DNA from 4 places in the Glutamicibacter sp. NPDC087831 genome. Region 4 is predicted to be linked to each of the others. Evidence: riboswitches for the same ligand, from Rfam matches in the RefSeq annotation. Region 4 holds a riboswitch; each other region holds the start of a gene.
What was found. A riboswitch is a leader RNA that binds a small molecule or an ion and turns the genes downstream of it on or off. The one in region 4 is predicted to bind S-adenosylmethionine.
Positions count from the first base shown of each region.

Region 1: it holds a riboswitch for S-adenosylmethionine, as region 4 does, so the genes downstream of both, ACIOJF_RS10345 (OsmC family protein) here and ACIOJF_RS07825 (substrate-binding domain-containing protein) in region 4, are expected to answer to the same signal.
Region 2: it holds a riboswitch for S-adenosylmethionine, as region 4 does, so the genes downstream of both, ACIOJF_RS16450 (hypothetical protein) here and ACIOJF_RS07825 (substrate-binding domain-containing protein) in region 4, are expected to answer to the same signal.
Region 3: it holds a riboswitch for S-adenosylmethionine, as region 4 does, so the genes downstream of both, ACIOJF_RS07110 (flavin reductase family protein) here and ACIOJF_RS07825 (substrate-binding domain-containing protein) in region 4, are expected to answer to the same signal.

Region 1 covers NZ_JBIUVH010000002.1:831,750-833,945, forward strand. Annotated here, with positions in the region: gene ACIOJF_RS10340 (L-idonate 5-dehydrogenase) at 1-475, shown strand, start outside; gene ACIOJF_RS10345 (OsmC family protein) at 552-1,103, opposite strand; SAM riboswitch class IV at 1,135-1,256, opposite strand; gene ACIOJF_RS10350 (DEAD/DEAH box helicase) at 1,397-2,196, shown strand, end outside.
Region 2 covers NZ_JBIUVH010000006.1:44,736-46,931, forward strand. Annotated here, with positions in the region: gene ACIOJF_RS16445 (VIT1/CCC1 transporter family protein) at 1-1,007, opposite strand, end outside; gene ACIOJF_RS16450 (hypothetical protein) at 1,062-1,328, opposite strand; SAM riboswitch class IV at 1,344-1,457, opposite strand; gene ACIOJF_RS16455 (DinB family protein) at 1,525-2,112, opposite strand.
Region 3 covers NZ_JBIUVH010000002.1:132,966-135,161, forward strand. Annotated here, with positions in the region: gene ACIOJF_RS07105 (long-chain-fatty-acid--CoA ligase) at 1-369, opposite strand, end outside; SAM riboswitch class IV at 747-863, shown strand; gene ACIOJF_RS07110 (flavin reductase family protein) at 958-1,458, shown strand.
Region 4 covers NZ_JBIUVH010000002.1:294,721-296,916, reverse strand. Annotated here, with positions in the region: gene ACIOJF_RS07825 (substrate-binding domain-containing protein) at 1-954, opposite strand, end outside; SAM riboswitch class I at 1,022-1,111, opposite strand; gene ACIOJF_RS07820 (SdpI family protein) at 1,386-1,760, shown strand; gene ACIOJF_RS07815 (GntP family permease) at 1,836-2,196, opposite strand, start outside.

The DNA of each region.
Region 1 (2,196 bases), 540 kb from region 4:
AGCAGTGCTTAAACGAGCCGGGGCCAGCGAAATTATCGCGGTAGACATGCACGCCAAGCCGCTGGAGATTGCCAAGCAGCTCGGTGCCACCTCCACCCTGCGCGCCGATGGCCAGGAAGCAATCGCCCAGGTGGGCGCGGACGTGGTCATCGAGGCCAGCGGCACCTACCGCGGATTGGCCTCCGCGGTGCGCGGTGCCGTGCGCGGCGGTCGAGTGGTCATGGTCGGGTTGCTGCCCTCAGGAGAACAACCCGCACTCATTTCGCTGGCTATTACCCGCGAGCTGGAACTGGTTGGTTCCTTCCGCTTCAACGACGAAATCGACCATGTGCTTGCTGCCCTGGCCGACGGTTCACTGCAGGTTTCCGAGGCGGTAACCCACGAGTTCCCGGTCGCCGATGCGCTTGAAGCCTTCGAAACGGCCAAGGATTCGGCTCGCTCCGGCAAAGTCCTGCTGAACTTCCTGGGGCAATAGTTGGCTTCAGCTAGAAGTGCACCGCGGCGGCCCCTGAAGTCGGGGGCCGCCGCGGTGCTTTTTAGTTCAGCGAACTCTAGTTGGTCTCTGCGATGCTTACCGCGGTTGTCACGGGCACCGGATTGGCGAAGAGGTCCAGCACCGGGCAGTGTGCATCCACTGCGCGGCGCAGTTCTTCATAGCGTTCAGCTGATTCCGGTCCGGCAATCCGGATGTCCAGATCCACCGACGAGAAGCCGGGGCGGATGGTCTGGTCGATGCCGAAGAGTCCGCGGACATCGAGGTGGCCATTGGCCTGGATCTTCACGTCGTCCACCTGGATGCCGAGGTTCTGCGCGTACAAGCGGTAGACCACAACCTGGCAGGAGATGAGCGCTCCGAGCGCGTATTCCACGGGGCTTGCGGCCAGGTCGCTGCCGCCCAGGGCAGCTGGCTCGTCGACCTGGAAGGTGTGCTTGCCGGAGACAATGTTGCTGGCTACCGAATCGAAGCCTTCGCCCTCGACGGTGAAAGTCAATTGGGCACTTTGCGGGGCAGCCGAAATTCGTTCGCCCCAGCCCTTGCCTGCTTCCTGCAGGCGCTGTGCGCGGTCTTCGGATACGGTTGGGGCAGATGCTGCATTAGTCATGGGGAATTGATCCCCTTTCTGGCGCAAGGGGCGCCATCGCTTACGCATCTTGGCGTTCAAGATGCGTCGAATCTTCACCTGGGGCACCCCGCACAATGACGCAGGAGGGTTGCCGTCCACTCAGCCAGGGCTCAAAGAGTGGAACTCGTGATTCAGTGATTAATTTCTATCGGTTGCAGGGCCCGCGGGTAAAGGGCAGAAGTAACTTTTCGTCACCGGGCATCTTGCTTTCCGGCTCGCTAAGATGGAATCTAGCTCTCGGGCGCCCACTGCACGAACAATGAACGGCGAGTATGGAATTCCAGCTGACACTTTCTGCGGCCCAGACCTTGGTGACCGAATCCGAATACAACCTGGGCCAATTCCTGTGTGATTCCGGAAAAGTGCAGATCGCCAACCGGGTAATGCGCCCGGGATCTACCCGCATCTCCGGTGTGGTGCTGCGCGAATCGGTGATGGCCCAATTGGAAATCACCGCGGGCAATATCAGCTTCACCAGCTTCTGCGGCAAGCATCCGGGGGTTCAGTCCTGTGAAGACGTCGCCGCCTTGCTCATTGAGGTCACCACCGAAGAAGACCAGGGCTTCTTCGTCTCCGACTCCGGGGTGGATCCCCACGCATGGAAACGCAATAGCAAGCCGCAGTGGGAACGCACCCTTGACCGTCTGCTTCCAGTCATTTCCGATGAGCCGCTGGTTGCCGAAGAACCGCTGGGATTGATCCTGAAAGTGGTCAGCGAACCGCGTTATGGCGGCGAGGACGCGCTGACCTTGCAGGCACGCCCGGCCCGCCAGGGCACCAAGAGCCCCTGGATCCAAACCGGGATCAGCTGGCGCAATGTCGCTTTTGATACGCGGTTCTCCAAGAAGCAGCGTCGTGCGGTCGTTGAACTGGACCGGTTGCGTGAACACGTTGAACAAGATACTTATCGCCATTCGTGGGATCCCAAGGAGTGGATCTCCTTGATGGATCTTCCAGGCCAGGACCTGCTGGATGCGTTCGAAGCCCTGCGTGAAGCTGGAGTGCAGATCGTCAACGGCGGTTCTACGGCCAAGGCCCCGGTGGAGTTCAGCGAGCAACCAGCCATGGCACA
Region 2 (2,196 bases), on a different contig from region 4:
GAGGCACCGGAAAGCAGTCCCACGATCCCTCCGGTGATCATCAGGGCCACGCCTACCAGGACTACCGAGACGAGGATCGCGGTCATGCCGGAGAGCCCAAGGATATAAGGCAGGATCGGCACGACCGCGCCGGAAGCGAAAAGGATGAACGAGGTGGCCGCCGCGCCGGTGGCCGACCCCAGTTCCTGGTGCTCCTTCTCGAGTTCTTCGCCGCGGCCTTCCGGGTTCAACGAGAAGTCGGGGTTGCAATCGCAGGTGAACAGGCCCATGCGTTCTGCGGCCCGGTGCGCTGCATCTTCATCGCTCATTCCGCGGGCCTTGTAGATCAGCACCAGCTCGTTGGCGTCCAGATCGAGGTTCGGGGCGGCGGTTAGCGTGACCTGGGTTGGTCGCGAGGCGGTCAGCAGCTCGCGCTGGGAACGCACCGAGACGTATTCGCCAGCTGCCATGGACAGTGCGCCGGCCAGCAAACCGGCAACACCGGAGAACAGCACGAAGGTCGCTGAAACACCGGTCGCACCGATACCCATGATCAACGCCAGGTTGGAAACCAGCCCGTCGTTGGCGCCGAAGACCGCAGCGCGGAAGTTGCCCGAAAGGCGCGCACGGCCTGCTGTAGCCAGCGCCCGGACGACCTCTTCGTGGACCTGTTCGTCGGCCGCCATCTGCGCGGTGGCGTCCTTGTCGTCGCGGTAGGGCGAACTGCTTTCGGAGCGCTGGGCCATGGCCAGCACGAAGACCGAACCGAAATGCAATGCCAGGAAACGCAGCATGGTGCGTCGCAGCGACGGGCGGACTTCCTTGAAATGCTCGCCGAGCAGGACGCGCCAGTGGGATTCGTGGCGGGCTTCCGCCTCTGCAAGGCCCAGCAGGATTTGCCGTTCTTGACCGGTTTTCTTTTCCGCGAGGGCCCTGTAGATGGAGCCTTCGGCGACTTCATCAGCGAGATACTTGCGCCATCGCTGGATCTGCGCTTTGGTAGGTTCGGTTTCTGGGTGCTGTGGCATCGCGACGATGACTCTCCTGGAACATGGATTTTCCAATGAAACCCGTGGATCGGATCAACCACCCAGTTTAGTCAGGGCTCCTGCACTTGGGAATTTGGCAAGGCTAAAAGCAATTCTCTTGCCCGCGGGATTTCCGGCTACCGGCAGCACCAGCTGCAATTCAGAAGTGGCCGGATCATAGGTCGGCCTGCGGGCGCAACGGGCAATGAGCCGTTCAAGCCTGAGCGGATCTGCAACGTAGCGGGTGCGCCAGCGCCCCTCGGCCTTGAACTGCACTTGGCCGGTCTGGCGGTCGATGACGGGCAGAATCGGATATGCCATGGAGGTCAACTCTCTTGCGAGCTCTTGCCCGTGCACCTGTTGGTGCGCGGACCGCTTCCTCATCCGAACCACCCATGAACTTGGGGTTGGTGCGCGGCCAGTCGGAGCTTGGCGCCGCGTCTCGTGAAGCAACATTTCCGATGGTACCGCCGGCGGCAGGGCGCGGTGAAGTCCGAATGCGTAATATGACTGCGGCTCAGCTGCCCGGGGCAAAGGCATTGGCCAGTTGCTGCAGCTTCTCGCGTTGTTCGGCCCATTGCCCCGCGGTGTAGTCGGGCAGCAGATCCAGTTGCGCGGTCCAGCCAGCGCGGCCATCGAGCTGCTCGCGGATAATATCCAGATGCCCTGCATGCCGGGAGGTTTCGGCGAGCGCATGGATGAGCAGGTGATCCAAGGTGGTTTTGCCAGCTGGCCCCCACCACGGTACCTCTACGGGACAGTCCAGGGGCAGATCGCTGATGGCTTCATCGGCGAAGGCGATGGCTTTCCGATACAGGCCGATCAGCTGTTGCGCATCCATATCTGCTGGCGGGAGGAAATCCGCGTCGGGATCATGCGGCGCAATGAATTCGCGAACGTAGCGGTCATCGGCCCTGCGCTTGAGGCAGGTGCCGAAATATTCGTATTCATTGATCGCCAAATGGTGCAGTACTCCCAGGATATGGGTGCCTGTAGGGGTGAGCGGAGTGCGTGCCAGGTGTTCGGCGAGGCCTTCTGCCTTGTAGATCGCATTCTCGCGCGCGTCGTTCAGGTACCCGCAGAGCTTGTCCTTGGTGCTGTCCATGGGCAGAGTCTAGTGAGCGCTGCAGTCTCGCGGTAGAGGGCGCGGTGTGTTTACCATTGGTAAACTTGCCCCGCAGGCCTTGAA
Region 3 (2,196 bases), 160 kb from region 4:
GGTCTTCGTGTTCTCCAACAGCTCTGTGTCGGCAAGCATCAGCTTGGCAGCAGAATGATCAATGATGTATTGCAGCTCGTGGGCCGAGAGTCGGGTGTTCAGGGCAACGAGGACTGCGCCTGACAGCGGTACGGCGTAATGCGCCATGAGCATTTCGGGAGTATTCGGTGCCAGCACGGCCACGCGGTCGCCCGGCTCAATGCGAGCCTTCAGCGCCTGGGCAAAGCGGTGCACCCGTGCTTCGAATTCTTCATAGGAGAAGATGCGAGTTCCATGGATGACGGCGGTCTTCTTCGGATAGGCCTCGACTGTGCGTTCCAAGAAACGCAGTGGGGTCAATTCTGAATGGTTGGCCTGAATCTCTACCATGGTGTGGCTATTCCTCAATCGTCATCGATGGTTACGGAGAACAATAAGCAGGAGTGTGACTCAATGCACTCCATGACCAATAGTGGCATGAACCTCAGCGTCATGCCGGGAAACCAAGTTTCATTACGGTGGGCGGTAGGGGATTCGCGCCAGGGCCCCGAGCCCAGGGGAGGCGTTAGTGTTCTGCCGAATCAAGGGCGGCGGAAGCCTGCTGCGATCATGGGGGCCGAGGGGTTCAAGAAGCGCGGCGCATAGCGAATAAAAGGCTGCCCAAGGACTTCTGGTGGGGCCTTGGATCGAATATTGCGTCGAATATTGCGATTTGCGAAGTGAAATGTTTGACGGCTGTTCGTCATGAGCCATATCGTTTTAAACAGAATCAAGAGCATCAGCTATAAGCCCTGGCTTGCTGATCGGCAACCCTCTCAACGGTAGTGGGGTGCTCCAGGTGAGGATTCGGTTCCACGCAAAATGTGCTGGAACAAGTACCGCACACGGCGCGGAACTTCAGCCCAAGCGGCTTCGAGTAACGAGAAGCCAATGCTTGCAGGCTACTGCGCGGTGGGCAAGACCCAAAGGAATCGAGCCATGTCATTGAATCTTGAACTTGACCCGTTGACCCTGCGCAAGGTTTTCGCTCAGCATCCATCAGGGGTAGCCGCCCTCTGTGCAGAACTGGATGGCGTGAAGACGGGACTTGTCGCTTCATCGTTTACCGTGGGAGTTTCCCTCGAACCTGCACTGGTGATGTTCGCCGTGCAGAAGTCCTCGAACACTTGGCCAAAGCTGCGCGAAGCTGGCCGCATTGGCGTCTCGGTGCTGAGCGAACGCAATGATGGTGTCTGCGCTCAGATTGCCTCGAAAAATGGCGACCGGTTCCGCGGAATCGATACCTATTCCTCGGATCAGGGCGCGCTCTTCGTCAACGACTCAACGTTGTGGTTGGAGACTTCGATCTACAACGAGGTCGAAGCGGGGGATCACTGGGTAGTCCTGATGGAAGTCCACGGGCACCGCACCTCCGAGCACTCGCCACAGATCTTCCATGATTCGCGGTTCCATTCGCTGCCGATTCCTGAGCTCGTATAAGCGCTTCGCATCTTCCAAAGCTCCGGCCAGATCAAAACATCGATCTGGCCGGAGCTTTTTGAATTCCGGTTAGGCGGGTTGAGCCGTTCCCCGCAGCCCTCGACACCGGCAATGCCCGTTCTCTCACGCCACCCAGAAGACGTGGCAAGATGGCTGGCAATCTCATGGCCTGCCTTCTTGGGCCAGCTGCCCCAGGCATTTGGCGATAACCTCGTCATCAAAGTATCTGTCGCGAGAAACCTTGAACTCGCCATATCCGCCACCCGTCTGGGCCGTCGAACAGAACCACGCAGATAGCTCATGGATCCTCGCTGCACGCTGGACCAGAGCGGCAGAGAATTGCCGGCAACCCTCGCATGGGGCTTCCGAGCCATGCAAAGGCTGCGCATCACAAATGAAACCGGCGCTTTATGGCGTCTTCACTGGCGCGCGTCGCGGACGCGAAGTGGCGAGAGTGCGCCGGCAGCCCAGTCGCTGATCCAGGTTCGCCCGCCGAGTCGTTGCACACATTAAGTTATCCACCGCCCCCGAACGCAGAAACCCTAGCCGATTGTGGACTACTGGAAGATCCGGCCTTGCTGGCGAATTTAATCCACGGTGACTTAGGGTTTTGTAAATTCACCAGTATCCACAAGGTTATCCACAAAACTGTGGACAAGACGTGGGCAAATGTGTACAAAGGCTGAAAAACCCCGGGAACTGGGCGATTAAGGGTGTTGATAACCTTGGGTCGGTTGG
Region 4 (2,196 bases):
GGTTTGCCCATCGAGGAACAGGGCGATATTAGTGGCCGAGGCAGCGGCAATCTGCTTGGTGGGCTGAGCGACGGTGAACTGGTATGAACTGTCCGGGTTCGCTATCAAATCCAGGGCCCCGGGCTCTGCGTCCACTCCATACAGCTTGATGTCGCCACCAGTGGGATCGATGGCCTGCGCGGCACCGATCAGCGGCATGTCCCAGCAGGACCAAATCGCGTCAACTTCGCCCTCGGGCAGCCTGCGCAGTTGGTCCTGGATCTGGTTTTTGGCATCCTCGATGGTGCCTTCGTATTTGTCCTGGAGTTCCGGGGTGATCTTCTCGATATTTGGGTAGTCTTCCAGCACCAGGTTCAGGCTGTTGTAGCGGATCCGGCAGGGAGTCACACCGGGGAAGCCGTTGAAGACCAGAATCTTCCCCTTGCCGTGGAGGTCTTCAGCCATGGTGCGAGCCAGCGTGGTGCCGACGTTCCAGTTGTCGCTGGTGACGTTGTTCTTCGAGTATTCGCTTTGGAAATCGATGGTGAACAGCGGGATCCCGGCGGCGTCCACCTTGGCCAAGGCAGGAGTGAGCGTTTGGGCATCGCCCAGGATCACCACGATGGCATCGGGCGACTGGGTGATCAGGTTTTCTACGTCAGAGACGTGCTTCTCGTCTTTGGCTTCGGCTTGGGTAGCGATGACCTCGCCGCCGAGCTCTTTGATGCGCTCTTGGATCTGCTGGTAGACCACGCGCGAGTAGTCGTGCAGGATATCCTTGGCCGCGATGCCGACCTTTTTGCCTTTGAGTGAAGGAACGTTGTCGAGCTTATGCTCGGCTTGCGGATTACTGCTTTGCGCCACAACCGGCGCTATTTCCGGCCGTGGTTCTTTCAGCGAGCAGCCAGTCAGCAGTGTTGCTGCCGCCATCGCTGAAGCCAGAACTTTCAAGGCGTTCGGACGAGTACGAGTCATGTCGTCCCTCTCTTAGACAAATTGAACGAGGGATCCCGAACAGAAGTTCATGCTTCTAGACCCGGGAGTTCCATCGAACCTGGCGTTAGCACTACCTGCTGGTGCAGGCTTGCTGCGGCGTCTCGGAGCCAGGTCTCTCAGCCGCTCTGGATGGGTTGTGCTCCGAGTCAAGCATTACTGGCAGGTCCTCGGGAAGGGCGCTGTCATGCGGAGGAACAGCAGGACAAAATACGTCATCTTCGCGCCTTCGCCCTGCCGGAAAACGGGCAGATAAGACGTCATATGACCTTCGCATGACGCAATTGGCATGCCGGAACTGGATCTCAAGAACGTTCCCGCAGGCATCGATTGGGAACACAGCGTGGATCAGGGCACTTCCATGCGACCGCATAGAATGGCCATTCAAGATCAATCGGCAGAAGAGGCGGCAAGTGGATCCAGCAGGCGTGATTGCCTTCATGTTCGGGTTGCTGAGCATAACGCTGGTCGCAGCGTTCCTCGCCCCGATGGCACGGGACCGGAAGCTCGCTCGCAATGCGGCGATCGGCATCAAGACGCGCCACACCTTGGCCAGCGATGACGCCTGGTTCGCCGGGCATCAGCAGGCTGCGCCCCTGCTTGCCGCGGCTTCCTGGGCCGGTTGGGCGGCATTGGCCAGCGCAGCAGTTCTCTGCCTGCTGGGCCAATTCGGTTTCGCCTTCGCCGCGACCGGAACCGGCTACCTGGCCGCCATCGCGTTGCTGGTGATCTCGACTGCCACAGCGAATAAGGCCGCGCGGAGCTTCCCGGCGGCAGGCCTGGGCTAATCCAGCACTGCTTAAAGCAACGGATCGCGCCATCTGCCGATGGCGCGATCCGCTGCTTTCTTGGAAGGCGTGCTGCTAAAGCAGTACGGCTCCCAGGACCAGTACAGTCAGGAACCCCGCGGTGCCCTGGATGGCGGTAGCCACGCTCAGGGTCTTGTAGGCGGTGATCACCGGAATGCGGCTGAGCTGCGAGACGACCCAGAAGTAGGAGTCGTTGGCGTGCGAGACAACCATCGCACCGGCGCCTACTGCCAATACGGATAGCACCATGCCCAGCTCCGAACCCAAGCCCAGGGAGCCGAGCATCGGAGCGACCAGCGCGGAAGTGGTCACCATTGAGACGGTGGACGAGCCCTGGGCGGACTTCAGTGCAGCGGCGATCAGGAATGGCACAGCCAGGCCCAAGCCCAGTCCGCTGAGTGAATCCGAAAGAATC